DNA from 4 places in the Rhizobium sp. SAFR-030 genome. Region 1 is predicted to be linked to each of the others. Evidence: predicted binding sites of a transcription regulator. Region 1 holds the regulator's gene; each other region holds the start of a gene.
What was found. Region 1 encodes LexA, which represses DNA repair genes until DNA is damaged. Its sites were predicted from a motif close to TGTTCNNNNTGTGTTCNG; they were not measured.

Region 1 (7,563 bases):
GTATTTGCCATCCTTGAAGAATTCCGTCGAGGCGCAGTCGAGCGCCAGGTGGATGTCGTCGCCCGGGCGGTAGCCGGCCTTCTCGATGGACTTCATGATGAAATCGAGGGCTTCCGGTGCGCTCTTCAGGCCCGGCGCAAAGCCGCCTTCGTCGCCGACATTGGTGTTGTGGCCACCGGCCGCCAGTTCCTTCTTCAGCACATGGAAGACTTCCGAACCCATGCGCACGGCGTCGCGAAGGTCTTCGGCGCCGACCGGCATGATCATGAATTCCTGGAAGTCGATCGGGTTGTCGGCATGCGCGCCGCCATTGATGATGTTCATCATCGGCACCGGCAGGAGGCGGGCGTTCGGGCCGCCGACATAGCGGAAGAGCGGCAGGCCGGTGGCTTCGGCGGCGGCCTTGGCAACGGCGAGCGAGACGCCGAGGATTGCATTGGCGCCAAGCCGCGACTTGTTTGGCGTGCCGTCGAGATCGCACATCAGGTTGTCGATGAGGATCTGGTTTTCGGCATCATGGCCGCCGAGTGCGTCGAAGATCTCGCCGTTGACCGCCTCGACTGCCTTCTCGACACCCTTTCCGTGATAGCGCGGGCCGCCGTCGCGCAGTTCGACCGCCTCGTGGGCGCCGGTGGATGCCCCGGAAGGTACCGCTGCCCGACCCATGCTGCCGTCTTCGAGATGGACGTCGACCTCGACGGTCGGGTTACCGCGGCTGTCCAGGATCTCGCGCGCGATGATGTCTGTGATGGCAGTCATGAAAGCCTCCATGCTTCAAGGTGGGTATTGGAGATGGCCTGTCTTACTGGATGATTCTAAAATTACAATGGCAGTCGCGGCGGCAGTTGCGACCATCGCTGCCGGGCCGACGGACCGTGTCGCGCCCGTCTGGCAATCTCCCCCGAACCCGGAAATCGATCCTGAGAGACATCTTTATCGTCACCCACACCCAATCTCTTGCCCACTGAAAGAAGCGGGCGGGAGGAGGTCCGTCCGTTCAACAGAAGACGTCGTCCACCTTGCGTAGACCGCCCATCTCACCCGATGTGAGACAGGCAAACTCGGAACAGCGCCGCCTCAGCGCTTGGCGACGGCGTCGAAGGCGAGCAGCGTTTCGAGAAGGCGCTCGAGGTTCTCGATGCGCACCATGTTGGGCCCGTCGGACGGCGCATTGTCCGGATCTTCATGGGTTTCGATGAAGACGCCGGCGATGCCGACGGCCACCGCCGCACGGGCAAGCGTCTCGACGAACTCGCGCTGGCCGCCACTGGAGCCGCCCTGCCCGCCCGGCTGCTGCACCGAATGGGTGGCATCGAAAATGACCGGCGCGCCAAGCGACGCCATGATCGGCAGCGAGCGCATGTCGGAGACCAGCGTGTTGTAGCCGAAGGACGCGCCGCGTTCGCAGAGCAGCACGTTCGGATTGCCGCTTTCGGTGAACTTGGCGAGCACGTTCTTCATGTCCCAAGGAGCCAGGAACTGGCCCTTCTTGACGTTGATGACCCGGCCTGTCTTCGCCGCCGCCACCAAAAGGTCCGTCTGGCGGCAGAGGAACGCCGGGATCTGCAGGATATCGACCGTCTGCGAGACGATGGCGCACTGCTCTTCCGTGTGGATGTCGGTGAGCACCGGAAAGCCGAATTCGGCCTTCAGGTCGGCAAAGATCTCCATCGCCGCATCGATGCCGATGCCACGCGGACCGTTCAGCGACGTGCGGTTCGCCTTGTCGAAGGACGACTTGTAGACAAGGCCAATATCGAGCCGATCGCAGATTTCCTTGATCCGGCCAGCCATCATGAAGGCATGGTCGCGGCTTTCCATCTGGCACGGTCCGCAGATCAGCGACAGCCGGCCACTGTTGGAAAACATGACGCGGGACGAGCCCTCGCCGACAGCAACCTCTGCATTGGCGCTCACGCCCATGATCTACTCCTCGAAAACGAACGAAACGCCCTGACCGGGCGCCGGCGCCACGGTGATACGGTGCGGCGTCCTCACATATGGGAGGTGATTATCAGCCAGCAACAGCTCTGTCACCGTCAGATCGGCGACATGGAAGACGACCGCCGCCGCCTTCACCGCCCTATCGGCTCCACTCGCGGTTTCCGCTCCGGCGACGAGGCGAATGCGCGCATTGGCAAGCGTGAAGGCCGTCTCGTCCGCTTCGCTGAAGCCAGCCGCGTGCGTCACCGTCTCGATGCGCTTGACCAGATCATCGGGTGCGGCACCGTGCAGCAACACCTCGCGCAACGCCACCACACCGTTCTCGTGCCGCTCCAGCACCGAGCGATCGGCCGGCAACGGGTTGATCCTTTGGCAGCTGAACAGGAAGAACAGGTCGCTTCCCAGATCGGCAAAGGTCAGCTGGAAGCTTGCCGTGACGGGTGCCCCTTCCGCGGTCAACGCCTGCCGCGAGAAACCGAGCATGTCGCCGGCTGAAATGCCCGCCCGCAGGAAGCGCTCGTGATCGGCGGCAGCATCAGTGCTCGACACGACGATCGCCGAGAGGCCCTCCAGCCGGCCGCCGCGAAACCGCGCGTCGCGTCCGGTGAAGACATTGCCGCCTCGCACGCTCTCGCCGACCAGAGAAGCGTCGCGGATGACGAGCGGCTCGAGATAGGTGCCGTCCGCCAGGAATACGCAGGCATTCGATGTGCCGAAGGGATGATCCGCCTGCCGGGCGACGGTGAAGCCGAGCGCCTCGAGCCGCTCCCGCGAGGTCTGCAGCGATTCGATGGGCAAGACCAGATGATCGATCGCGCGCGGCCTGTCACTGTCCATCTTCCATGCCTCCAGCCTCGATTGCCGTCCGTTTTACCGCGCATCAGGGCGAAGTCGAAGCAGAAAATCCGTGATGAGCCTGCGTTCACCGGATCTTAGGCACTTGCGGAACACATGTGGAACAGATAGTGTTCGTTCTGGATTTGTTTCCTTCAGGGGGTCGCCGCCATGCTCACGCGCAAACAGCAGGAACTGCTTCTGTTCATTCACGAACGGATGAAAGAATCAGGCGTGCCGCCGTCTTTCGACGAGATGAAGGACGCGCTCGAGCTGGCATCCAAGTCGGGCATCCACCGGCTGATCACGGCGCTGGAAGAGCGCGGTTTCATCCGCCGGCTGCCGAACCGGGCTCGCGCGCTGGAAGTGATCAAGCTGCCGGAAGCCTATTCCGCAGCACCGCAGCCGCGCCGCGGCTTTTCGCCGAGCGTCATCGAGGGAAGTCTCGGCAAGACGCAAGCACCCTCGGCCGCCCGCCCCGTCGCCATCCCCGCCAATGATGCGACCTCCGCCTCCGTCCCTGTGATGGGACGGATCGCTGCCGGCGTGCCGATTTCGGCGATCCAGAACAACACGCACGAAATCAGCGTGCCGATGGAGATGCTTGGGCCGGGCGAGCATTACGCGCTCGAGGTCAAGGGCGATTCGATGATCGAGGCCGGCATCCTCGACGGCGATACCGTCGTCATCCGCAACGGCAGCACGGCAAGCCCGGGCGATATCGTCGTGGCGCTGGTCGACGACGAAGAAGCGACGCTGAAGCGTTTTCGCCGCAAGGGTGCCTCCATCGCGCTGGAGGCTGCAAACCCGGCTTACGAGACGCGTATCTTTTCCGCAGACCGCGTCAAGGTTCAGGGCAAGCTCGTCGGCCTCATCCGCCGCTATCACTGATCATCCGCGCCAACCGCTCGGGTAGCTGCTCGTCCATGCTGCGCGTGCGCCAGTCGTAGGCGCGATGCTGCGTCCACGGGCGCCGGATGCCGGTCATCGCCGCGTGCAGGTGCCAGCTTTCCGGATCGCGGCTGGCGGCGAAATCGATCTCGACGGCGCCTGTTCGTCTGAGGCTGGCGCCGTTCAGCATCAGCGCGTTCGAGCGGCACGTGTCGAAACGGGCGCGCGGTGCGATGACGAGGTCCGCCGTATCGCAGGCAGGCCCGGCATAGCGCGCGTCATCGACCCAGGCGATGCGATTGCCTGATGCGCTTCGCAGCAGACAGATTTTCTGGCCGAGGCAGACGAACCGGTCGGGAGGCGCGCCGGCGAATGTGTCCTGCATCAGTGCCCGGGCGGACGCCAGTCCTTCGCGGGTCAGCGGTTGCGGCCTCGCGGCGGCGGCAGGTTTGGCTATCTAGTTGGTCGTCGCAGTTGCGTCGGGGCTGGCTGTCGGGTTGCTCTTCGTCGTCTCAGGCGTCGGCTCGGTGTTTGCCGCGGGCACAGGGTGCCCCGCTGGCTGCTGTTTCGCTGCCGGCACGGGGTTTGCCGCCGGCTCGGGAGGCGCGTCTCGGCGCTCGGGGCTGTTCATCTCGCCCAGTTGCAGGGCGCTTTCCCACTGCCGGTAGAGGAAGGCTGGCGGGCGCGGCCGGTTGAGGCTGGCGCTAGTTCCGTCTATCGCCGCCACCAGTGCGCCATCCTCTGAAATCAGCAGGTCGGGGTTCTTCTTCGATGGCTCGACCATGCCGACCAGCAGCAGACCTGCGCCGAGAGGAACGAGGCCGAGCAGCGCCAGGCGCGTCCGCAGGAGCACCAGCAGCAGCAGGCCGACAGTCGTCAGCGGCAGGAACCACGGCGGCGTGCGGCCAACCACCATGTTTCCGCCCCAGGAGGCGACCTCGGTGGCAATGGCGATGACCATGCCCGAGCCCAGGCCCATGAGGGCGAAGAACGGCTTGTCGAGACCGAGAGGCATCGCCAGCATGCCGAGCAGGCCGGCGGGCATGACGACCAGCGAGACCACCGGCATCGCCGCCAGATTGGCGACGAGCCCGTATCCCGTCAGCTGGTGAAAGTGGCTGACCGAAAAGATCGCCGTCGACAGGCCGCCGATCAGTGAGGTGATGAAGGTCCCGCTCACCATCGTCCAGAGGCTTGTGAGGCCGCGTGCAGTCAAACCCGTGGCCAGCGGTCGCGTGTCATGGTCCTGCCGTGCCCGCCGCGCCGTCCAGCCTGCGTAACCGGCGACGAGCGCCGCGGTTGCGGCAAACGACATCTGGAAGCTCGGGCCGAGGACGGCGGAGGGCGACAGGATCATGATCACCAGCGCCGCCAGGGCGATGTTGTGGAGGCTGATCGACGGGCGGTCGAAGAACACGGCAGTCAGCATGATCGCCATCATCAGGTAGGCGCGCTCGGCGGAAACGCCGAAGCCGGAGATGACGTAGTAGAGCGTGACCAGCAGCAGCGCGCCACCGGCGGCAATCTTCTTCGTCGGCAGAGCCTGCGCCAGCGGCGGCGAGAGGCTGAGGAGGATACGCAGGCCGACAAAGCAGATGCCGGCGGCAAGCGCCATGTTGAGGCCGGAGATGGCAACGATATGGGCAAGGCCGGCCATCCTGAGCGCGGTCACCGCTTCGCTGGAGATCGCCCGGCGTTCATCGGTGACGATGGCTGCGGCGAAGGCGCCCGCATCTCCGGGTACGAAGCTGCGGATCCGGTCGCCGACCATGCCGCGCAGCGAGTAGAGCGACATCTGCGCCCGCTCGGCAAGACTCAGGTCCGCCGCCGGCCCGCCGGCCTGCGGCTTGCCGTAAAAATAGCCCACCGCGCCGATCCCGTCGAAGAAAGCGGCAAAGCCGAAATCCGTCAGCCCGGGCAGTGCCGGACCCGACGGAGGCGAGAGCCGTGCCCGACCGGTCAGCACCATCCCCGGCGCGATGCTCGCCTCCTGCCCCCTTGCCAGCACCGCCACCCGGTCCGGCGGGCGAACGAGTTGCGGATCTCGGGTGGCAGTCAGCCGCACCACATAGCGCCAGCTTCCATCGCCGGCCGCCTCGCGTCGCTCGACGATGCCTTCGATCCTGGTCGTCACCGCGCTGTCGAGCACCTGTGTCGTCTGCCGCCAGGTCTCCAGCGCCGCAAGCCCCATGCCGGCGATGATAAAGGCGAGCGCCGCCACACCGCGTGCCGTCCCCTGCAGGCCGCGGGCAGCGGCGACTGGCGCCAGGAGGAGCAAGGGGACTGCGAGCCAGCCGACAAATGCCGGCGGTTCCAGGGGCAGTCCGAACCAGAGGAGAATGCCGAGCCCCAGCAGCAGCGGAACGGCGAGAAACAGCCGCCCATGGGCGATTTCTTCGGCACCGAGCGCTCCCAGGCGAAGCACCGCCTGCCGCCCAGAGGCAAGCCGAAGGTGGGTGTTCGGCCAGGATTTTACCGAGGTCTGGAACTCGGCGGCCGGCCCGTGGTTTTCAGGCACCGTCGGAACAGGAGATGCGTCCGGCGGCGCCCGTGGCATCGCCGGCAGGTGTCGCTCATCTGCGATCTGCGCGTCATGCTGCGACAATCGAGCCCCCCGGAGAATTTGCTTGAATTCACCGCCGCCCTCTTAACCGATCGACAATCTGCACCCGATTATCAGGGGTGGTCAATGACGCTTTTGTCATCACGCGGACCACGGCGGGCGTTTGGATCGATTAAAGTCCAGCAACCCCCGCAAGACGCTCCAGATGATGCCGAAAGTGCCCTTGCCCGCCCCTCTTTCGCGCCGCACAATTAGCCTTCACCAGTGCTTGGCAGCGCGCATCAGATCATATAGCTACTTTGAGACGCTTCATTCTTCTGGCGCATTTTGCGCCATTCCGCCCATCGGAGGATCAGCATGACGGACACAAGCGCACATCTTGGATTGGGAGATAAGAAGGTCGATCTTCCCGTAAAAAGCGGGACGATCGGGCCGGACGTGATCGACATCGCGTCGCTCTACAAGCAGACCGGCGCCTTCACCTACGACCCCGGCTTCACCTCGACGGCCTCCTGCGAATCCAAGATCACCTTCATCGATGGCGACGAAGGTATCCTGCTGCATCGCGGATATCCGATCGAGCAGCTGGCCGAGCAGGGTGACTTCCTGGAAACCTGCTATCTGCTGTTGTACGGCGAACTGCCGACGGCTGCGCAGAAGAAGGATTTCGACCACCGCGTGACCCATCACACGATGGTGCACGAACAGATGAGCCGCTTCTTCACCGGCTTCCGCCGCGACGCCCACCCGATGGCCGTCATGGTCGGCACGGTCGGCGCTCTTTCGGCCTTCTACCACGACTCGACCGATATCACGGATCCGCACCAGCGCATGGTTGCCTCGCTGCGGATGATCGCCAAGATGCCGACGATCGCGGCGATGGCCTACAAGTACCATATCGGCCAGCCGTTCGTGTATCCGCAGAATGATCTCGACTACGCGTCGAACTTCCTGCGCATGTGCTTTGCCGTGCCGTGCGAAGAGTACAAGGTGAACCCGGTTCTGGCGCGTGCCATGGACCGCATCTTCATCCTGCACGCCGATCACGAGCAGAACGCCTCCACCTCGACCGTACGTCTCGCCGGCTCTTCGGGTGCCAACCCGTTCGCCTGCATCGCGGCCGGCATCGCCTGCCTCTGGGGTCCCGCACACGGCGGCGCCAACGAAGCGGCGCTCAACATGCTGATGGAAATCGGCACGGTCGACAAGATCCCGGAATACATCGCCCGCGCCAAGGACAAGAACGATCCGTTCCGCCTGATGGGCTTTGGCCACCGCGTCTACAAGAACTACGATCCGCGCGCCAAGATCATGCAGAAGACTACGCATGA
Region 2 (7,563 bases), 250 kb from region 1:
TCGCGTGATCCTTAACCGTTGCCGGGGCTGCGAGTGAACGCGCCTTAGATCTGATCCTCCCAAGACTTGAACGCGAATGGCAGAAATTTGTTCTTCCTGCCTCTTTTGTGGGCCAAACCTAGCCCAGACTTTGGGCTTTGTCACCCTAAATTTTGGCAGTTTTGCTACACTCCGCAAAAATTTCCCTGAGCGGCCTTCGAAACTGTCATCTGTCATATGGATGGCGCATTTGTGGTGTCCGTCCTCCTGCCGGTCCGCCGGAAGTGATCGGTCGCCCCTTTAGCGACAGGTTCATCGGCTCGCCGCTGCGGGTTCCCATGCGCTTCCGAAACGGCTATGTACCCACGCATATCAGCCATTCGGATGCCGATTCCCAGACCAGGTGACACGGCTCTCAAACACGGAAAACGCGATGCGTCTGTCCCGCTATTTCATGCCGATCCTGAAGGAGAATCCCAAGGAAGCGGAAATCGTCTCCCACCGTCTGATGCTGCGCGCCGGCATGATCCGGCAGCAGAGCCAGGGGATCTATTCCTGGCTGCCGCTCGGCAAGCGCGTGCTCGACAAGGTGAACGCCATCGTCCGTGAGGAGCAGAACCGCGCCGGCGCCGTCGAGCTTCTGATGCCGACCCTGCAGTCGGCCGAGCTGTGGCAGGAAAGCGGTCGCTACGAGGCCTATGGCAAGGAGATGCTGCGCATCAAGGACCGCCAGGAGCGGCCAATGCTGTATGGTCCGACCAACGAGGAGATGATCACCGACATCTTCCGGTCGTCGGTGAAGTCCTACAAGAACCTGCCCCTCAATCTCTACCATATCCAGCTGAAGTTCCGCGACGAGATCCGCCCGCGCTTCGGCACCATGCGCTCGCGGGAATTCCTGATGAAGGATGCCTATTCCTTCGACCTGACGAAGGAAGGCGCCATCCATTCCTACAACAAGATGTTCGTAGCCTACCTGCGCACCTTCGCGCGGCTGGGCGTGCGGGCGATCCCGATGCGCGCCGATACCGGCCCGATCGGCGGCAATCACAGCCACGAATTCATCATCCTCGCCGATACCGGCGAATCGGAAGTGTTTTCGCACAGGAGCTTCATCGAGTTCGACATCCCCGGCGAAGACACGGATTTCGATGACGTTGCCGGCCTGCAGGCGGTCTTCGACAAGTGGACGTCGGTCTACGCCGCCACCTCCGAGATGCACGACGAAGCCGCGTTCGACGCCATTCCGTCGGCCGATCGCCTTTCGGCGCGCGGCATCGAGGTTGGCCACATCTTCTACTTCGGCACCAAATATTCCGAGCCGATGGGCGCCAAGGTGCAGGGACCGGACGGCAAGGAGCACCTTGTCCACATGGGATCCTACGGCATCGGCCCGACACGCCTTGTTCCCGCCATCATCGAAGCCTCGCATGACGAGAACGGAATCATCTGGCCGGCCTCGGTTGCGCCCTTCGATGCGATGGTCATCACCATGAAGGCCGGCGACGAAGCCTGCGACCGCGTTTGCGACAGCCTCTATGCCGGCCTCGTCAAGGCAGGCATGGACGTCCTCTACGACGACACTGACGATCGCGCCGGTACCAAGTTCGCAACCGCCGACCTGATTGGCGTGCCGGTGCAGCTGATCGTCGGTCCGCGCTCGGCAGCGACGGGCGAGGTCGAGGTCAAGGATCGCAAGACCGGCGCCCGCGAGACGATGACCGTCGAAGCGGCATTGAACCGTCTGACCGCCTGACCCGCGAAGACGGTTCGGCGAGGCGTAAGCACAGGAGACGAGATGGCCAAGAGCGTGACGGAAACGGCAGACCAGACACCCGGCACGGTTCCAGCCGCCGGTGCCTTCTCGGCGTTCGAACGCATGGTCGCCTGGCGCTACCTGCGCTCGCGCCGCAAGGAGACCTTCATCTCCGTCATCGCCGGCTTCTCGTTCGTCGGCATCATGCTAGGCGTTGCCACACTCATCATCGTCATGGCGGTGATGAACGGTTTCCGCACGGAGCTGATCTCGCGCATCCTCGGCATCAACGGCCACATGATCGTCCAGCCGGTCGACCAACCGCTGACCGATTACGCACAGCTTGCCCAGAAGTTCTCGGCCGTGCCCGGCGTCACCATGGCGCTGCCGCTGGTCGAGGGCCAGACGCTCGCTTCGGGCAAGCAGGGTGCCGGATCCGGCGCCCTGGTGCGCGGCATCCGCACCGAGGACATCGAGAAGCTGAAGGAAGTCTCCGGCAACATCCGTTCCGGCGATCTGACTGGCTTTGCCACCGGCGACGGCGTGCTGGTCGGCTCCAGGCTTGCCGCCTCGCTCGGCATCGGCGCCGGCGATCAGATCACGCTCGTCTCGCCGGAAGGCGACGTCACGCCGATGGGCGTCACGCCGCGGGTGAAATCCTACCGCGTCTCGGGCGTCTTCGAGATCGGCATGTCGGAATACGACGCGTCGATCATTTACATGCCGCTCGCGGAATCGCAGATCTACTTCAACGCCGATGGCCTTGTGCAGTCGATCGAGCTGTTCCTCTCTGATCCGGATGCCATCGACGAGATGCGGCCGAAGATCGAGGAAGCCGCCGGCCGGCAGATCTTCATCAGTGACTGGCGCCAGCGCAACCAGACCTTCTTCTCCGCCTTGCAGGTGGAGCGCAACGTGATGTTCATGATCCTGACGCTGATCGTGCTCGTCGCAGCACTCAACATCATCTCCGGCCTCATCATGCTGGTGAAGGACAAGGGCAGCGACATCGCCATCCTGCGCACCATGGGCGCTTCGTCGCGCGCCATCATGCGGATATTCTTCATGACGGGGGCGGCGATCGGCATCTTTGGCACCGTCGCCGGCGTTCTGCTCGGCGTCGTCGTCTGCCTCAACATCGAATCCATCCGGCAGTTCTTCTCCTGGGTTTCGGGCACCATCCTGTTTGATCCCGAACTCTACTTCCTCAGCCAGCTGCCGGCCGAGATGAGCGTCGGCGAAACGGTATCGGTGGTGCTCATGGCGCTGACGCTTTCCTTCATTGCGACCATTTTCCCCGCCTGGCGGGCCTCCCGGCTCGATCCGGTGCAGGCGCTGCGTTACGAATAGGATCCCTTGTCGCCAATGCCCCGCAAAACCGTTCTGAAGCTCGCCGGCGTCGATCGCATCTACGGCCAGGGCGATACGACGCTCGCCATCCTGAAGGGTGCCGATTTCGAGCTGCATGCCGGCGAGATCGTCGCACTGGTGGCGCCGTCGGGCACCGGCAAGTCGACGCTCCTGCATCTGGCGGGCCTGCTCGAACACCCGGATGCCGGCGAGATCTTCATCAACGGCGAAAGCTGCGGCAACCTGCCGGATGACCGGCGCACCGCCATCCGCCGCGGCGATATCGGCTTCGTCTACCAGTTCCACCACCTGCTGCCGGAATTCACGGCGCTAGAAAACATCATGATGCCGCAGCTGATCGGCGGCCTGCCGAAGAAGGAAGCGGCTGAGCGTGCCGCCCAGCTCCTCGACTACATGCGCATCGGCCACCGCGCCGAACACCGCCCGGCCGAATTGTCGGGCGGCGAGCAGCAGCGCGTCGCGATCGCCCGTGCGGTGGCCAATGCGCCCCTGGTGCTTCTCGCCGACGAGCCGACGGGCAATCTCGATCCGGAAACCGCTTCTTACGTCTTCGAGGCACTGGAGGCGCTGGTGCGCCAGTCGGGTCTGGCGGCGCTGATCGCCACCCACAACCACGAACTCGCCGGCCGAATGGACCGCCGCGTCACCATCGAAGGCGGCCGCATCGTCGATTTCTGACGGTTTATCCGGCTGCCTGGCACTGCGGAGCGGGTGCGGGTCGTTTCAGCCGGCCCCGTTCTTCATCTTTTTGAACCGGAGCTTACCAGCTGCCGGAAAGGGTGTTGCCGATCAGCGGCACGCTGCGCATTGCACCGGCATCGTCGCTGACCGACAGCGATGCCTGCATCTGCTTCGGAGACTTGCGAAACCACTGACTGGCGATCGAGGCGAGGTCGCCGGTGAGGCCGTGCCTCTGCCAGTCGGCGAACCGCCGTGCCATGGCCTCCGGTTCCGACTGGTAGAAGAAGTCGCCCGACTGGCCGAGTGCGTTGATCGACGGCGCCATCGCCGAGAGCGGCCGCTGGAACATCCGCGCCGCGACAGACACCGTCTTCACGCTCTGCGGGAAAGCCGGCGCCATGAAATCGATCGCAAAGCCGTCGGCCTCCACCCAGCAGTGAAAGTTATCTCCGGCTCCGGTCACGTAACCGTCCTCGCGGTGGTCGGCAAACAGCATCACGGCGCCATCCAGATTGTAGGCGGCAAGCCCGCCCTTGGGCACGGCCTGCAGCTTGAAGTGATGCTTGAGGATGAATGCACCGAAGCTGGCAAAATACATAGACGCAGTGGCCGGATCGGCATTCTGCGCGACGAGCAGGCTGTTGATGACCTTGTAGATCCGGTGATAGTCGCTCTGCTTGATCAACATTGGTGTTCGCCTGCGCTGCTGATGGTTTTCGGCTTTCAGTAGGCAAGGCGGCCGGCGATGTAAACGCCAAGGCTGGCCTCGGTCGCCCGTCGCGTCCGGCGGCAAGGATACTGCGAGCCTTGGGCACACCGGTTGTATGGCATGCCACTCCCACTGGCCTCCAACTCACACTCCGTCATCCTCGGCCTGTCCCCAGGATCCGCAACCGCAGTTCGGGGACAGTCCAACGTCGTCATGGCAAAGATCGGCGGCGTCGAAGATAGTGCGAACCAACAGCAGATCCTCGGAAAAGCTGGAGGATGACGGCCGACGTGCCCGGTCGATTACCGCCCGTTAAGCAAAGTTGTTCCGCCTTCGTTCTTGCTCTTGACGCCGGTACAAAAAGAGAACAAAATGCAAACATTACGGAACAGGAGATTGATCATGACTGACCTCATCCGCGATGTTGCAGCCTTCGCCTCGATCATGACATTCGTCGCCAGCATCGGCATTCTCGTCCTCGCCTTCTGAAGCCTCAACCGCTCCTCCTGATCAGCCGACCCCGGCGGCGGCATGGCGCATCGACGCGACATGGTTTTCGGTTGATCGTCGAAGCTTCAGCTGGACTTCAAGGCGCTGCCGCCGGACAATGCGCCGATTCAGCAAGGCACGGCGGCGACATGGCAGATACGATCGATATGAAGCGGGTGGACACGCAGGCGCAAACGACGCCGCAGTTCGTCCATCTGCGGGTGCACTCGGCCTTTTCGCTCCTCGAGGGCGCCCTGCCGCTGAAGAAGATTCTCGCCAAGGCAACCGCCGACGCACAGCCGGCGATCGCCATTACCGACACGAACAACCTCTTCGTCGCGCTGGAGTTTTCGGAAAAGGCGGTCGGCGAGGGAATACAACCGATCATCGGCTGCCAGATGGCAATCGACATGCAGGACCAGGGCGATGAAAAGCGCGGCGGCAATGGCGGTCTCGCAAAGCTTCCCTCGCTGGTGCTGCTGGCCGCAAACCCGGTCGGCTACGAGCGGCTCGTGGATCTCGTCAGCCGGGCCTATCTCGGCGGCGAGGGCAGCCACATGGCGGTGCACATTGCCTTGTCGTGGCTGGAGGAGGAGGGCGCCGATGGCATCATCGCGCTCACCGGTTTCGCCTCCGGGCCGATCGATCCGCTGTTGAAGGAAGGTCACCGGGCGCAGGCAGAACAGCGGCTGGTGAGGCTGAAGCGGATCTTCGGCGATCGCCTCTATGTCGAGCTGCAGCGCCAGAACGGCTATGACCGCCGCCACGAGCGCAAGCTGATCGAGCTTGCCTATGCACATGATCTGCCAATCGTCGCCACCAACGAGGCCTTCTTCCCGTCGAAGTCCGATTACGACGCCCATGATGCGCTGATGGCGGTCGCCCACAACGCCATCGTTTCCGATGACAGCCGCTTCCGTCTGACGCCCGATCACTACCTGAAGAGCCGCGAGGAGATGGCACGGCTGTTTGCCGACTTGCCGGAGGCGCTCGAAAACACCGTCGAGATCGCCCGGCGCTGCTCCTTCGTCCTGAAGACCCGCAAGCCGATCCTGCCGCGCTTCACTGGTGCAACCGACGACGCGGAAGAGGCGGAACGGGCAGAATCGGCCGAATTGCGGCGGCAGTCGGTCGACGGGCTCGAGGCGCGGCTGGAAGCGCTCGGAATGGCCAGCGGCTATACGGTCGAGGATTATCGCGAGCGGCTGGATTTCGAGCTGTCGGTCATCGAGCGGATGAAGTTCCCGGGCTACTTCCTCATCGTTGCCGACTTCATCAAATGGGCAAAGCAGCACGACATCCCGGTCGGTCCCGGGCGCGGTTCGGGTGCCGGTTCGCTGGTCGCCTATGCGCTGACCATCACCGACGTCGACCCGCTGCGCTTCTCGCTTCTGTTCGAGCGCTTCCTCAACCCGGAACGCGTCTCGATGCCCGACTTCGACATCGACTTCTGCCAGGATCGCCGCGAGGAGGTGATCCGCTACGTGCAGCAGAAATACGGTCGCGAACAGGTGGCACAGATCATCACCTTCGGTTCGCTGCAGGCGCGCGCCGCGCTGCGCGACGTCGGCCGGGTGCTGGAAATGCCCTACGGCCAGGTCGACAAGATCTGCAAGCTGGTGCCCAACAATCCCGCCAACCCGACGCCGCTGTCGAAGGCGATCGAGGAGGAGCCGAAGCTTCAGGAAGAGGCCGACCGGGAGCCGGTCGTCGCGCGGCTTCTCGATATCGCCCAGAAGATCGAGGGCCTTTACCGGCATGCCTCGACGCATGCGGCCGGCATCGTGATCGGCGATCGGCCGCTCTCAAAGCTGGTGCCGATGTACCGCGATCCGCGCTCCGACATGCCCGTCACCCAATTCAACATGAAGTGGGTAGAGCAGGCCGGCCTGGTCAAATTCGACTTCCTCGGACTGAAGACGCTGACGGTGTTGAAGACGGCGGTGGATTTCGTCGCCAAGCGCGGCATCCATGTGGATCTCGCCAAGATTCCGCTCGACGACCAGAAAACCTACGAGATGCTGTCGCGCGGCGAAACGGTCGGCGTCTTCCAGGTGGAAAGTGCGGGCATGCGCAAAGCGCTCATCGGCATGCGGCCCGACTGCATCGAGGACATCATCGCGCTGGTTGCCCTCTATCGCCCGGGCCCGATGGAAAACATCCCCACCTACAACGCCCGCAAGCACGGCGAGGAGGAGATTGAATCCGTCCATCCGACTATCGACTACCTGTTGAAGGAGACGCAGGGCGTCATCGTCTACCAGGAGCAGGTGATGCAGATCGCCCAGGTCCTGTCCGGCTATTCGCTTGGCGAAGCCGATCTTCTGCGCCGCGCCATGGGCAAGAAGATCAAGGCTGAGATGGACCAGCAGAGCGAGCGCTTCATCGATGGCGCCGTGAAGAACGGCGTCTCCAAGCCGCAGGCGAAGAACATTTTCGAACTGCTCGCCAAATTCGCCAATTATGGCTTCAACAAGTCCCACGCGGCCGCCTACGCCATCGTCTCCTACCAGACGGCCTATATGAAGGCGCATTACCCGGTCGAGTTCCTCGCCGCGTCGATGACCTACGATATGGC
Region 3 (7,563 bases), on a different contig from region 1:
GGCGCTGGAACAGCCGTTCCTGGAGGATCTTCTCCGAGCGGAAGCTGTTGCGGCGGTGCACGACGGTGACCGACCTGGCGATATTGGAAAGATAGAGCGCTTCTTCAACAGCGGAGTTGCCGCCGCCGACGACGATGACATCCTTGTTGCGATAGAAGAACCCGTCGCAGGTGGCGCAGGCCGAGACGCCAAATCCCTGGAAATGCTGCTCGCTTTCGATGCCGAGCCATTTTGCCTTGGCGCCGGTCGAGATGATCAGCGTGTCGGCGGTCCAGACCTGGCCGCTATCGGTGCGCACGGTAAAGGGGCGGCGGCTGGTGTCGACATCCGTCACCAGGTCGTTGACGATCTCTGCACCCACGTGGCGCGCCTGGCCGAGCATCTGCTCCATCAGCCAGGGACCCTGGATCGGATCGGCAAAGCCCGGATAATTTTCCACGTCGGTGGTGATCATCAGCTGGCCGCCCTGTTCCATGCCGGCGATCAACACCGGCTTCAGCATGGCCCGGGCCGCATAGATCGCGGCGGTATAGCCGGCAGGGCCGGAGCCGATGATGAGGACCTGCGTGTGACGGGCTGACATGGGGACATTCCTTTCAGATGGCATGAGAGGGTGGAGGCGTTCAACCGCAGCCGTTCCACCACTCGCCTTTGACGCTCATTTATGATCGTTCCCCACACCAATTCAAGGTCGGCGGCGCAGTTGGCGGGGTGCAGGCTCGGTTACGCACAATAATCCTGCGTAGGGGCGACATAATCTTGCGCCAAATGCTTGCCTTTGGGTGGCGCATCGGCAATAGCATGCCGAAACGACAAGGGTTGCCCGTGATCAAAGCCGAACTCGACGCTATCGACATCAAGATTCTCCGGGAACTGCAGCGCGATGGGCGAATGACGAATGTCGAACTCGCAGAGCGGGTCGGTATTTCCGCCCCGCCGTGCCTCAGGCGCGTCCGCAAGCTGGAGGAGGCCGGCGTCATCGAGGGCTACGCAGCCATCCTCAACGCCCCGAAGCTCGGCTACGACCTCGTCGCCTTCTGCATCGTCGGACTGAAGCACCAGTCGGAGGCCAATCTGAAGGCGTTCGCGGCGCTGGCGCAGAGCTGGCCGATCGTCCGCGAGGCGTGGATGGTCTCCGGCGACAGCGATTTTCTCCTTCGCTGCACGGCCGAAAACCTCAGCGGCTTCCAGGACTTCGTCATCGAGGTGCTGGCCGCCAACGAACATGTCGATACGGTCAAGACCATGCTGACCATCCGGCAGGTCAAGAAGCTGGGGCTGGTGGAAGTCTGACGCCATTCCTTGACTTCGCAGGCACCTACGGCCGGTCTGCCGGGAAGGGGATGCGGCAGTTGCGAACTGAACCGAACGGCATGCCGGCGATTGCGGCCCGGATCTGCTGGCCCAACCGACGCAGCTCTCGGGCACGCTTTCGGTGAAGCGGCATGGGCGCCTTGTGGATCGCCCAGGAGCGTTCGATCTCCCCATCAAGGCCGGCCCGGTCACGCGTCAGGAACTGGTCCTGGATGCAGAGTGCCGGGTTCAGCTGATAGGTCACGAGGCTGTGGAAGATCGGTGACTGGGGATCGAACAGCAGATGGTCGATGGCGCGGTCGCAGCGCGTGATCGTCATCAGCAGCCGACGGGCCGCTCCGGGCGTGACGATATAGCCGCCGGTGCCGAGATGGGCGCCCCTCAGGCGCACGAGATGGTGACCGGCGCCTGCCGTTATCCACCGTCGATCGACCGCCACGGTCTTGCCGGTCGTCTCGATCTTGACGAGGTCGGCGTCGGCGGGCAGCCACGCGGCTGCGGACATGAGTTCATGCGCATCGGCCGACAGGTGCAGGTCGTCCTCGATGACGATGCCGGGCTCGTTGCTGTCGACGATGAGCCGCCAGGCCTCGCGATGGCTCAGCAGGCAGCCGATCTCGCCGGGCGACAGAAGCCGTTCGCCGTCGCCATGCCGAATGCTCCATTCGTCCAGCGTCTCATCCGACAGCGCGCGGCCATCAACGGCGGGGATGCGGCGCCAGACGAGCCCCCGGGCCTCCAGCAGCGCCTGCATGCGCGCCATACGCTGTTCTGCCCGGTCCAGGTTGACGACATAGACGATCATCGCCGCTGCCCGTTGCGGAAAATATCGGCGTAGACCGCACCGATGGCTCTGGCCTCGTGCTCGATCGAGAAGTTGGCCTGCATGTGGTCATGCGCGGCGGCCCCCTCGGTGGCCGCGAGGCGCGTATCGCCCATATAGGGGGCAATCGCCGCCACGAAGGCTTCAAGATCGCCGCGCTCGACCAGTCGGCCGGTCTGTCCCTCGAGGATCAGCTCCTCGAACGCGCCGACGCGTGCCGCCACGACCGGGACACCGCTTGCCATCGCCTCGAGCGGCGTCAGCCCAAAACCTTCCCAGCGCTGCGGCGCGACAAACAGATCGAGTGCCCGGTACCAGTCCTCGATGTTGCGATGCTCGCCGACGAACAGGATGCGGTCGGCAAGGCCCGCCGCGGCAACGCGTGCCTTCAGGTCATCCTCGAAACCCTTGTGCTTCGGCGTCGCGCGGCCGGCGATGATCGCCTTCCAATCCGGATGATGCGGCAGAAGCCGGATCATCGCGTCGACGAACAGGTCGGTGCCTTTCTGGTGGCGCACGCGACCGAAGCAGCCAACGTAGCGGAAGGCATTATCGAGACCGACGGCAACCCTGGCGGCCTGCTTGTCGGCTGCCGGATGAAAACGCTGCAGATCGATGCCGTGCAGGATCACGTCGCTGTCGCGCTCGAGATAGGAGGCGGTCTTGCGGCAGACGGAGATGACACGGTCCATCTTCGAGATCAGCCACTTCGTCCAGCCGGTGTGGCGGCGCTGCGAGGCGGAGGTGAAGACGAGCCTCAGAGGCATGCGCAACACGTCACGCAGCAGGATGCCGGGCAGCATCTCGATGTTGCGGCGCGCGTGCCAGACGCGCACCGCCCGACCCTGCGGCGGGCGCCAGAGGCCTGCCAGCTGCGTGTAGCGCATGGAGGGCAGGTGAGGCGGCAGGCCTGGCCCGAGCGTCACGACCCTCTGGCCCAGCCGGTTCTGCACCGGCACGAGCTGGATGACCGTCGAGGTGACCCCCGACAGCCGCCGCTTGAAGTGCGGTGCGATAACCTCGACGTCGCTCAGATCTGAGGGCACGGTGGCTGCCTGCGGTTGACGATCAGCCCCAGGTGACCTGGAGGATCTCGTAGGCCTTCGAGCCGCCCGGCGCGACGACTTCGATCGACTCGCCGGCCTCCTTGCCAATCATCGCGCGGGCGATCGGCGAGGAGATCGAAATGCGACCTTCCTTCACGTCGGCTTCCTGGTCGCCGACGATCTGGTAGATCTTTTCCTCGTCGGTATCTTCATCGATCAGCTTGACCGTAGCACCGAACTTGATCTTGGATCCGGACATCTTGCTGAGGTCGATGACTTCCGCACGGGTCGTCAGATCCTCGAGCTCGGTAATGCGGCCTTCGTTGTGGCTCTGGGCTTCCTTGGCGGCATGGTACTCAGCATTTTCCGACAGGTCGCCATGGGCGCGTGCCTCGGAAATGGCCTCGATGATGCGGGGACGTTCCTCCTGCTGGCGCCAGCGCAGCTCTTCCTGCAGCTTGGTGAAACCGGACGGCGTCATCGGTACCTTATCAACCATTTTCTTTTTTCCTCAGTCTCATGGCCGCAACCTGCGGCCACAAAAAGAAACAGGTCCCGGAGCAGAACCCCGGAACCATGCGACAACTCAAGTTCCGCGAAGCATAGCAGAATGACGACGCGGATGGCTAGGGAATTCGAAATAGGGCGGGCGCGGCCGCTTGCAAGATGGAGTGCCATAGACAGCCGGCGCTTGACTCTTCTCGGCAGAACATTTAGTGAACGCGCTAATGAAGAAGTCGCTCAAAGAACGTCTTGCGATCCTGTCCGATGCCGCGAAATACGATGCGTCCTGCGCATCGAGCGGCACGACCAAGCGACACTCCGCGGGCACGGGAGGCCTGGGCTCGACCGAGGGCTCAGGCATCTGCCATGCCTATGCGCCGGACGGCCGATGCATCTCGCTGCTGAAGATCCTGCTCACCAACTTCTGCATCTACGATTGCGCCTACTGCATCAATCGCTCGTCCAGCAATGTCGAGCGCGCCCGGTTCACCCCCGACGAGGTGATCTGGCTGACGCTCGAATTCTATCGCCGCAACTACATCGAGGGCCTGTTCCTGTCGTCGGGCATCATCCGCTCGTCCGACCACACGATGGAGGAGATGGTGCGCATTGCCCGCGAGTTGCGGACGATCCACAATTTCCGCGGCTATATCCACCTGAAGACGATCCCGGAAGCCTCGGCGGCGCTGATCGAGGAGGCCGGGCTCTACGCCGACCGACTGTCGATCAATATCGAGCTGCCGACCGACAACGGCATCGGCCAGTTCGCGCCGGAAAAGAAGCCCGACAACATTCGCCGGGCGATGGGCGAGCTGCGGCTGAAGATCGAGGACGCCGCGGATGCCACGTTGCAGACCAAGCGGCGGAAGACCTTCGTTCCGGCCGGCCAGAGCACCCAGATGATCGTCGGCGCCGACGGTGCAAGCGACGCGACGATCCTCGGCACGAGTGCGCGGCTCTATGGCAGCTACGGGCTGAAGCGCGTCTACTATTCCGCCTTCAGCCCGATCCCGGACGCCTCGTCGAAACTGCCGCTCGTCAAGCCGCCGCTGATGCGCGAGCACCGCCTCTACCAGGCCGACTGGCTCTACCGCTTCTACGGCTTCGACATCGGCGAGATCACCTCGTCGTCGATCGACGGCAATCTCGATCTGGATCTCGATCCGAAGCTTGCCTGGGCGCTCGGCCACCGCGAGCAGTTCCCGGTCGACGTCAATCGCGCCGCGCGGGAGATGCTGCTGCGGGTGCCAGGATTCGGCACCAAGACGGTGAAGTCGATCCTTTCGGCTCGGCGGTTCAAGAAGATGCGACTGGAGGATCTGGGGCGGCTCGGCGTTTCGCTGCGCAAGGTGCAGCCGTTCATCCAGGCGGAAGGCTGGACGCCGCACCGGCTGATCGACCGGTCGGACCTGCGCTCGATGTTCGGGCCGAAGCCGGAACAGCTGTCGCTTTTCTGATGCAGACCATTGTTCTGAGAGGCCGCGGCGAGTTTACCGAATGGCGGGATGCGGCCCGCCGGCTGATGATGGCGAATGTCGAGCCGCAGGCGATCGACTGGCGCATCGAAGATGAGCGCGGCCGATTGACCGGTCTGGACGAAGCCGACGGCCAGCGCGCGCTGTCGGGCATTGGTGGCCCGGCGGATGCGCTCTTGCCGGCCACCGCTGCGGCGATCCATGTGCCGCCGGCCTTTATCGAACTGGCGGAGAGCGTCATCTGCCACTCGGAGCCGGCGCGCTTTGCTCTGCTCTACCGGCTGCTTTGGCGCATCCGCACGGAGCGCAACCTGCTGCAGATCGTCTCGGATGCCGATGTCATCGCCGCCCGGCGCCTGGAAAAGTCGGTCCGTCGTGACAGCCACAAGATGAAGGCATTCGTGCGCTTCAAGGAGGTCGCCTCGACCGACCCGACCGGCCGCCGTCGGTCGTTCTTCGCCTGGTTCGAACCCGATCACTACATCGTCGCGCGCATCGCGCCGTTCTTTCGCCGCCGGTTTTTCGACATGGACTGGGTGATCGCCACGCCGAAAGGGTCGGCCGCCTGGGACGGCGACGCACTGACCGTCACCGACGAGCCGGCCGTCAAGCCGGAGCTCACCGACGTCACCGACGATCTGTGGCGAATCTACTACGCCAACATCTTTAATCCCGCACGGCTGAAGGTGAAGGCGATGACCGCCGAGATGCCGAAGAAGTACTGGAAGAACCTGCCGGAAGCGGAACTCATCCCCGATCTCATTGCCAATGCCGAGGCCAAGGTCATCGAGATGGCGGAACGCGCAGCTTCCCAGCCGCCGGCTTTTCACGCGCGGGTCCAGGAACGTGTCGCGGCAGATCTCGCCGACCCCGATGCGCCGCCTGCCGGAACGCTTGAGGCATTGAAATTCGAGGCGCGCCGCTGCACGCTTTGCGACCTGCACTGCAAGGCGACGCAGACGGTGTTCGGCGAAGGCTCGGAACAGGCCGGCGTCATGTTCGTCGGCGAACAGCCGGGTGACCAGGAGGATCTCGCCGGCCGGCCGTTTGTCGGTCCGGCGGGCAGGGTGTTCGACCAGGTGCTGAACGAGGTCGGCATAGACCGCGAAGGGCTCTATGTCACCAATGCCGTCAAGCATTTCAAGTACGAACCGCGCGGCAAGAAGCGGATCCACCAGAAGCCGAACCAGAGCGAAATCCAGCAGTGCCGCTGGTGGCTGAAGCAGGAGGTTGATCTCGTGCAGCCGAAACTGGTCGTGGCGATGGGGGCGACCGCCTATTTCGCGCTGACAGACCAGAAGGATCGCCTCGAGGACGTGCGCGGTCGCCCGTTCGGCATGACGGAGGGCCGCAAGCTGTTCGTCACCGTCCACCCGTCCTATCTGCTGCGCATCCCGGATGCGGCGCGCAAAGCCCAGGAGATGGACCGCTTCACGCGCGAGATGACGATGGTTCGAGAGCTTGCCACAGCCCTTCAATGAGCCTGCGTCATTGTCGATGCGCTGGCTCTACGGTCGGACGGATCCCTCGGCCCGGGTCTGAAGGTGGGCCTCCAGCCGGTCGAAATTCTGCTCGTTGGCGAGTGCGATGAATTTTGCCAGCGCCGCGGTTTCCTCGGAAGGCTCCATCATCATCCGCCATGTCAGCCGGCTGATGTGATCGCTCACCGCTTCGAAGCGCATGTCCATGTCGAATTCGTGCACCGGACCGTGGTGGGTATAGGTGACGTGTTCCGGTTCGACGATATCGCCGAAGGTCGAGTGGTTGAGAAAGTCGGTTTCGTTGCTCGCCGTCATGGTCACCCGCCAGGTGCCGCCCGGACGGAACTCGAAGTCGTGGATGACATTGGTAAAGCCGTCCGGCCCCCACCACTCAGCCAGTCGCTCCGGATCGGAGAAGGCGGAAAACAGTTCGTCGCGGTGAAAGGCGAAGACGCGGCTGCTGACGATTTCGACGGGATCCTGGATGGGCATAGGCGGGCTCGCGAGACGAAGAGACAGGAGGGGACGATGGACTAGGCGGCGTCTTCAAGCGCCGCGGCAGGCAGATTGGCGCGAGCATTCAGCACTTCCAGACCGACGATGCGGCCATCATGGTCGTAATCTAGCACGATGCCGGCCGCGACTTCCTCGCTCTCCGACACCGGCTCGGTGGAGAAGCGAATATAGGCAGCATCGGCTGCAGCGTCATATTCAAGCTTCGGCTTCATTGGGGCTGTCGCGCCTTCCGATCAAGAAACGCCGTTATGATACGGATCTCAGTGGCGGTTTCCAAGCATACAACCCGCAGAATTCGATTTTCCCGCTGCGGTATGATGGAGAAGCGTCGTTCGACCGGTGGTCCGGACGGATCATCCTCCCGCCAATCCGGATGGCGAACTGTCTCCTCCACCCATGCTCTG
Region 4 (7,563 bases), on a different contig from region 1:
AGACGGAAATCGAAGCCCGGGTTGCAGAAGCCGCCCGCATGCTGGAGATCACGCCGTATCTGGAGCGCAAGCCGAGGGCGCTGTCGGGTGGCCAGCGGCAGCGCGTTGCAATGGGTCGCGCCATCGTCCGCAAGCCCGCCGCCTTCCTGTTCGACGAACCGCTCTCCAATCTTGACGCCAAGCTGCGCGTGTCGATGCGCGGTGAGATCAAGCGCCTGCAGAGGCGGCTTGGCACCACCTCCATCTATGTCACCCATGATCAGCTCGAAGCCATGACGCTGGCCGACCGGCTGGTGGTGCTGAACGGTGGCCGCATCGAGCAGATCGGTTCGCCGCTTGAGGTCTATCACGCCCCGGCATCGACCTTCGTTGCAAGCTTCATCGGCGCCCCGGCCATGAACCTGATCTCCGGCGAGCTTCACGGCAACCGGCTGGCGATCGGCCCGGCAACGATCGAGCTGGACCAAGCGCCGACCTCCGGCGCGGTGATGGTGGGCGTCAGGGCGGAGGATCTGCGGGTCGCCAGAGACGGCGAGGATTTCCTGCCGTTCCGTCTCGATTATGTCGAAGAGCTCGGCTCGCAGCGGCTGGTTCACGGACAGGTGGGCGACCAGAAGCTGACGGCGGCGCTGTCGCCGGAAACGCCGGTGGCGGAGGACATGCGGCTCGCCTACGATACGCAGCGCCTGCATTTCTTCGGTGCGACCGATGGCCGACGCAACGGCCCGGCCGTCATCCGTGCAACGCCGGTTCCGGAGATGGTGCCTTCCCCGGTGCTGTCATCAGAGTTAGATCCGGTGACCTGAAGGCGAACCAGGGCTACCGTCACGATCCGCGCGATTGATAAAATGCAAGCGATCCTGACAACCTTGCGCTGAAACTCAGGTGTTACCCTCTGCCGGTCCGGGATAAGGGGGTCACATGGTTTTGAAACTGGCACTCGCGGGGGCGATCGCTCTTGCCTATCGCAGCCGCACCAGCGCGCCAGGTGGCGGCGTCCCGCCCTTCATCGGCGCCTCGGCGGAAGCCCTGGCGCGGGAGCTGAAGCCGGCGCCGATCGAACCCGCCTGGATCCTCGACGGCACACCGCAGGCCCGTGTCGTCTCGCACTCGACGACCGCCGACAAATGTTCGACTACGGCTATCTGGGACTGCACGGCGGGCACCTTCCGCTGGTTCTTCGGCGACGACGAGACGGTGGTTATCCTCGACGGCGAGGTGTCGATCACCGCCGAGGACGGCACCCAGCGACTGCTGCGCGCGGGAGACATCGGCTACTTCAAGGCCGGCACCTGGGCGACCTGGCGCATCGACCGCTACGTTCGCAAGATCGCCTTCATGCGCCAGCCTATCTGGATGCCGCTCGCCCTCGTTTACCGGGTCCGCAACCGTGTTCGTCGTGCCCTGAAGGGCGGCGGGCTCGGCCTCTAAAGCCTGCCGATCTCTACCGTTGCCTTCGCTTGCCCGTCGTCCTACATCTGGCGGGCAATCTGACAAGGGACAGGGTATGGCCAAGATCCGCACAATCGCATTCCAGATGGACCACGTGTCCAGCATCAACATTGCCGGCGATTCGACCTTCGCCATGGCGCTGGAAGCGCAGGCCCGCGGCTACGAGCTGTTCCACTACACGCCCGACCGGCTGACCATGCGCGACGGCCGGATCTTCGCCTCCATCGAACCGATGCAGCTGCGCGACGAGAAGGGCAGCCACTTCACCCTCGGCGAGCGACAGCGGGTCGATCTGTCGACCATCGACGTGATCATGCTGCGCCAGGATCCGCCCTTCGACATGGGCTACATCACCTCCACGCATCTTCTCGAACGGCTGCACCCGAAGACGCTGGTGGTCAACGACCCGGCCTGGGTGCGCAATTCGCCGGAAAAGATCTTCGTCACCGAGTTCGCCGACCTGATGCCCGCGACGCTGATCTCGCGCGACCCGGCCGAGATCGCCAGCTTCCGCGATGAGATCGGCGACATCATCCTGAAGCCGCTCTACGGCAATGGCGGCGCCGGCGTTTTCCATTCGGCCCGCGACGACCGCAATTTTACCTCGCTGCTCGAGATGTTCGGCCAGATGTATCGCGGCGAGCCCTACATCGCCCAGGCTTACCTGCCGGCGGTCCGCAAGGGCGACAAGCGCATTCTGCTGGTCGACGGCGAGCCGGTCGGTGCGATCAACCGCGTGCCGGCAGTGACCGACAGCCGCTCCAACATGCATGTTGGCGGTCGCGCCGAGCCCACCGAACTGACGGCGCGCGAGAAGGAAATCTGTGCCCGCATCGGCCCGGCGTTGCGTGAACGCGGCTTCCTGTTCGTCGGCATCGACGTGATCGGCGACGTGATGACCGAGATCAACGTCACCTCGCCGACCGGCATCCGCGAGGTCAAGAAGTTCGGCGGCGCCGACGTCGCGTCGCTGCTGTGGGATGCGATCGAAGCCAAGCGCGGCTGACCGCGATTACCTGCAACAGATCGTCGGCGTGCTGCGCGCCACGAATTGTTCCGCAAATGTTCTTGTGCTCAACCATAAACTGTGGTTGGATTGTACTTGCGCGTCTTGGAAGCCAGTGCGGGCTCTGACCAGGCGCTGGAACGCGGGGCAGGTGGCACATGGTGGCGCGGGTCAGTACGGTTGCATTCCAGGGCATCGAAGGCGTGCCCGTCGATGTTCAGGTCATGATCGGGCCGGGCAAGCTCAACATGCACATCGTCGGCTTGCCGGATAAGGCGGTCGCCGAAAGCCGCGAACGTGTGCAGGCGGCGCTGCATGCCTCGGGTCTGGCACTGCCGCCGAAAAAGATCACCGTGAACCTTGCGCCGGCGGATCTGCCGAAGGAAGGCTCCCATTACGACCTGCCGATTGCGCTGGGGCTGATGGCGGTGCTCGGCGCGATACCGGCCGATGCGCTGGCTGGCTATGTGGTGCTGGGCGAACTCAACCTCGATGGAACGCTGGCGCCGGTGGCCGGTGCGCTGCCGGCGGCGATCGGGGCCAATGGTCTCGGCAAGGGGCTGATCTGCCCGGCAGACAGCGGTGCGGAGGCCGCCTGGGCGGGTCCGGACATGGATATCCTTGCGCCGCGCAGCCTGATCGCGCTCGCCAATCATTTTCGCGGCACCCAGGTCCTGACGCGGCCGCAGCCGGCGATCCGCATGCCGGCAACCAATCTGCCGGATCTTGCAGACATCAAGGGTCAGGAGAGTGCCAAGCGGGCGCTGGAGGTGGCGGCGGCCGGCGGGCATAACCTGCTGATGATCGGGCCACCCGGTTCCGGCAAGTCGATGCTTGCCGCCCGCCTGCCGTCCATCCTGCCGCCGCTGGAGGCCGCCGAACTGCTGGAGGTGTCGATGATCCACTCGATTGCCGGCCAGCTCTCGGGCGGCAAGCTGTCCGACCGTCGACCGTTCCGAACACCGCACCACTCGGCCACCATGGCGGCACTGGTCGGCGGCGGACTGCGGGCAAAGCCGGGCGAGGCCTCGCTTGCCCATCACGGAGTGCTCTTCCTTGACGAGTTTCCGGAGTTCTCGCCGCAGGTGCTGGATGCGCTGCGCCAGCCGCTGGAGACGGCGCAGTGCGTCGTAGCGAGAGCCAATTACCGCGTCACCTACCCGGCCAGCATCCAGCTGGTGGCGGCGATGAACCCGTGCCGGTGCGGCATGGCCGGCCAGCCGGGGCATGTCTGCGCCCGGGGCGACCGTTGCCTCACCGAATATCAGGGGCGTATCTCCGGGCCGCTGATGGACCGGATCGACATCCGCATCGAGGTGCCGGCGGTCTCGGCTTCCGATCTCATCCGCCCGCGGCCGGCCGAAGCCAGTGCCGAGGTGGCAGCCCGTGTTGCGCGGGCCCGCGAACGGCAGCGCCAGCGGTTCATCGAGGCCGGCCTGCCGGGCATCGGCACCAATGCCCGTTGCTCGACCTCGCTGATCGAGGGGTTTGCCGAACCCGATGCAGCAGGGCTGCAATTGCTGCGTGACGCGGCGGAAAAACTGAAGTTCACCGCCCGCGGCTATCACCGGGTGCTGAAGGTGGCTCGGACGCTTGCCGATCTCGACGACATGCAGCGTGTCGGGCGCATTCACCTGGCCGAGGCGATTTCCTACCGGATGGCGGGCGAAAGGATGACGGCGGCGGCTTGACGCGGCGAGGCGCTGCAGGTGCCGCTCAGCGGGCAGCGATATAGGCGGCCGTGCCGGCGAGAATGCTGGCTGCAGACCGATTGAGAAGTTTCAATGCGCTCGGTTTCTTGAGGAGGATGCGTGCCTTGGAGGCCAGCAGGATATAGGGCAGCAGGACTGCCATCAAGACGACGAAGGTCAGCGCCACCAGGGCTGCGTAGTCGCGCGGTCCGATGGACTGTAGAGGGATGAGGGTGGGCACCAGCGCCACGTAGAACAGCATGGTCTTCGGATTGCCGAGCGTCACCAGCAGGCCGGAGAGAAAGGAAAGGCCAATGCTTGGCGTGCTCTGCGCCTCGATCTCCTGCGGCAGGAGACCGGCCGTCCAGAGCTTCCACGCGATGTAGATGAGGTAGGCCGCACCGGCATACTTGATGATCAGGAAAGGCGTGGTGAAATTCTGCGCCACGATGGCGAGGCCCAGAATGACGGCGGTCAGATAGATCAGGTCGCCGAGGATGAGGCCAAGTCCCATGAAGAGGGTGGGGCGGAAGCCGGACCCGAGCGCGCGCGCCACGATGGCAGTCATGCCGGGCCCTGGAATGGCGGCTGCGATGAAGAGCGCGCCGGCATAAGCAATGAGTGTGGTGATCGTCATGAAGGGGCCCTCGCCGTCGGATCCTCCATGGCAGGCAAACGGGCGCCGCGCAATATGCTGCCGCTGGCGGATCGATGGACGCACGTAGGAGGTCATATGCCGGACCCCAGCGGTTGCCGTTCCGGTGCTGACGACGTCGGAAGAGGAGGCTCAACGGTGAACATGTCAGACCGGCCTCGAGCGGCGATCATTTCGGCCGCGCCTGCGCATGGTGAAGTGGACAGGAGGCGGTCCCGCAGCAGATCCATCACGCTGAGCACGTGGTCAGAAATCGGCCATTGGTGAGAGCTTCACGGGGCCGTGCGGCAGTGCCATGTGGCGGCTCCACATCATCAGCACGGTTGCGCCTTCGTCGGGGTCGGCGCGCGCGTCCCATGGCTGTCCGTCAGCACAGATCCTGTCGGTCGGGAACTGGACATCGACATGCGTTGCCATGGCAGCAGTTGCCCCGATCAGGGTGCCGAGCGAGGGGATGGCGGCGCCCACCACATCGAGAAGCGAAAGCCGTTCGTCATTCGTCAGCTCGCTGGCGACGACACAGTGCTCCTGCTCCATCCAGTGCAGCGAGATGGACGGGGAGAGCCAGGCGTTGAGCAGGAACATGTGAGACTGGTCGAGGACTGCGAACCGGTCCGACACTGGCTGGCGGCAACGGAGCGCCTCGCGGATCAGCGCGAGATCGTCCGGCTGACGTATGTCCAGGCGACGGGCGGGCGGGATCCCGCCCGGCAGAGCCGGAACCGGGCCTGAGAAGCGCCACTGCGGCACGGTCCGGAAGCCGAGAGGCTGGTACAGTGCCGGATGCCGTGTGGTGAGGAGGATTGCCTCGAAGCCCGCCGCACGACAGCGGCCGAAGGTGATCTGCATCAGGTCGCGGAACAGGCCGCGGCCGCGCCATTCCGGCCGCACCGCGCCGGATTGCCAACCGGCGGCTTTGATATGCTTCCCGTCGATCATCACAGGCATTGAAAAGGCGCTGAGATTGGCGATGCATCGTCCGTCTGCATCGAAGTAACCAGTCGGCATGCTTGTCGGATCGGGGCCGCCAAGCACGGTCAGGGGCGAGACATCGAAGCGGAATATGTCGAACAGCAGGTCGCAGAAGGCGCGCCAGGCGAGCGGATCGCCGAAGTAGTCAGAACGCAGCACGAGGCCGTTGCTGTCGCAGGACCGCCCACGCATCTCAAACGCCGGTGGAGCCGAAGCCACCGGCGCCGCGCTCGGTGTCGCTTACCTGCCTCGTCTCGATCACCTGCACCTGCGTGACCGGCGCCACCACCATCTGGGCGATGCGCATGCCGCGGCTGATTTCGAAATCCTCGTCCCCGAGGTTGACAAGCAGCACCTTCACCTCGCCGCGATAGTCGCTGTCGATGGTGCCCGGCGTGTTGAGGCAGGTGATGCCGTGCTTGAAGGCAAGGCCGGAGCGCGGCCTGATCTGCGCCTCGAAGCCGTGAGGGATCTCGAAGATGAAGCCCGTCGGCACCAGGGCGCGCTTCCCCGGTTCAAGCGTCATCGCCTCGCCATCGCCGAGCGCGGCCTTAAGGTCCATGCCGGCGGCACCCGCCGTCTCGTAGGACGGCAGATCGAGCCCGTCGGCATGCGGCAGGCGGATGACGGAGAGCCGGGGCGTGGAGGAAGCGTGCATATTCATGATCCCATTTGCGGACCCGGGGCTCGCGGGGTCAAACACGAATTGAAAGTTATCCACGGAGTCGCTAGATACGCGGCAACTCAAAGGATTTTCTGACCCATGGCCGAAAGCATTGCAGAGGCGGTTTCCCGCCGCCGCACCTTCGCGATCATCGCCCACCCAGACGCGGGCAAGACAACGCTGACCGAAAAGCTGCTGCTGTTCGGTGGTGCCATCCAGCTTGCCGGCGAGGTTAAGGCCAAGAAGGACCGCATCCAGACGCGCTCCGACTGGATGAAGATCGAGCGCGAACGCGGCATCTCGGTTGTAACCTCGGTGATGACCTTCGAGTTCGACGGCAATGTCTTCAACATTCTCGATACGCCCGGCCACGAGGATTTTGCCGACGACACCTACCGCACGCTGACGGCGGTGGATGCCGCGGTCATGGTTATCGACGGTGCCAAGGGCATCGAGCCGCGGACGCTGAAGCTGTTCGAGGTGTGCCGCATGCGCGACATCCCGATCATCACCTTCGTCAACAAGATGGACCGCGAGGCGCGCGATACGTTCGAAATCCTCGACGAGGTGGAAGAGAAGCTGGCGCTGGATACGGCGCCGGTCACCTGGCCGGTCGGCCGCTCGAAGAACTTCTGCGGCTCCTACAATCTCGCCGACAACACGTTCCGCGGCAGCGACACGCAGGTCGAGGGCCAGCCGGTCAATGGTCCGCAGACCGTTGCCGAGCATCTGCCGGAAAACGAGCGTGCGGCCTTCATCGACGAGCTGGAACTGGCTCGCGAAGCCTGCCGCCGCTTCGATCGTCAGGCCTTCCTCGAAGGTCACATGACGCCGGTCTTCTTCGGCTCGGCGCTGCGCAATTTCGGCGTCCGCGATCTGATCAATGCGCTTGGCGATTTCGCGCCGCCGCCGCGCGACCAGGTGGCCGACGTGCGCAAGGTGCATGCGGCGGAAGACAAGATGACCGCCTTCGTCTTCAAGATCCAGGCGAACATGGATCCCAACCACCGCGACCGTATCGCCTTTGCCCGTATCTGCTCCGGCAAGCTGGAGCGCGGCATGAAGGCAAAGCTTGCCCGCACCGGCAAGCTGATGGGGCTGACGGCTCCGCAGTTCTTCTTCG

Region 2: a site for LexA is predicted at 4,849-4,866, ahead of dnaE (DNA polymerase III subunit alpha). Genes of this name have one in related genera too.
Region 3: a site for LexA is predicted at 3,889-3,906, ahead of ACR65N_RS10370 (putative DNA modification/repair radical SAM protein). Genes of this name have one in related genera too.
Region 4: a site for LexA is predicted at 2,505-2,522, ahead of ACR65N_RS17060 (YifB family Mg chelatase-like AAA ATPase). Genes of this name have one in related genera too.

What each region holds. Positions count from the first base shown of each region.
Region 1 is NZ_JBPFDO010000001.1:49,488-57,050, forward strand. Features, by position in the region: gene eno (phosphopyruvate hydratase) at 1-759, opposite strand, end outside; gene kdsA (3-deoxy-8-phosphooctulonate synthase) at 1,078-1,923, opposite strand; gene ACR65N_RS00275 (VOC family protein) at 1,927-2,781, opposite strand; gene lexA (transcriptional repressor LexA) at 2,950-3,669, shown strand; gene ACR65N_RS00285 (hypothetical protein) at 3,650-4,054, opposite strand; gene ACR65N_RS00290 (ComEC/Rec2 family competence protein) at 4,127-6,274, opposite strand; gene gltA (citrate synthase) at 6,590-7,563, shown strand, end outside.
Region 2 is NZ_JBPFDO010000001.1:295,973-303,535, reverse strand. Features, by position in the region: gene proS (proline--tRNA ligase) at 413-1,735, shown strand; gene ACR65N_RS01550 (lipoprotein-releasing ABC transporter permease subunit) at 1,778-3,085, shown strand; gene ACR65N_RS01545 (ABC transporter ATP-binding protein) at 3,101-3,784, shown strand; gene ACR65N_RS01540 (DUF2026 family protein) at 3,867-4,475, opposite strand; gene dnaE (DNA polymerase III subunit alpha) at 5,135-7,563, shown strand, end outside.
Region 3 is NZ_JBPFDO010000003.1:162,815-170,377, forward strand. Features, by position in the region: gene trxB (thioredoxin-disulfide reductase) at 1-583, opposite strand, end outside; gene ACR65N_RS10350 (Lrp/AsnC family transcriptional regulator) at 826-1,293, shown strand; gene ACR65N_RS10355 (glycosyltransferase family 25 protein) at 1,319-2,119, opposite strand; gene ACR65N_RS10360 (glycosyltransferase family 4 protein) at 2,116-3,183, opposite strand; gene greA (transcription elongation factor GreA) at 3,206-3,682, opposite strand; gene ACR65N_RS10370 (putative DNA modification/repair radical SAM protein) at 3,912-5,144, shown strand; gene ACR65N_RS10375 (UdgX family uracil-DNA binding protein) at 5,144-6,643, shown strand; gene ACR65N_RS10380 (SRPBCC domain-containing protein) at 6,671-7,135, opposite strand; gene ACR65N_RS10385 (DUF2283 domain-containing protein) at 7,177-7,371, opposite strand; gene ACR65N_RS10390 (DUF4258 domain-containing protein) at 7,368-7,563, opposite strand, start outside.
Region 4 is NZ_JBPFDO010000005.1:272,176-279,738, forward strand. Features, by position in the region: gene ugpC (sn-glycerol-3-phosphate ABC transporter ATP-binding protein UgpC) at 1-806, shown strand, start outside; gene ACR65N_RS17050 (cupin domain-containing protein) at 922-1,431, shown strand; gene gshB (glutathione synthase) at 1,508-2,458, shown strand; gene ACR65N_RS17060 (YifB family Mg chelatase-like AAA ATPase) at 2,617-4,149, shown strand; gene ACR65N_RS17065 (LysE family translocator) at 4,175-4,786, opposite strand; gene ACR65N_RS17070 (GNAT family N-acetyltransferase) at 5,051-5,968, opposite strand; gene dut (dUTP diphosphatase) at 5,970-6,440, opposite strand; gene ACR65N_RS17080 (peptide chain release factor 3) at 6,540-7,563, shown strand, end outside.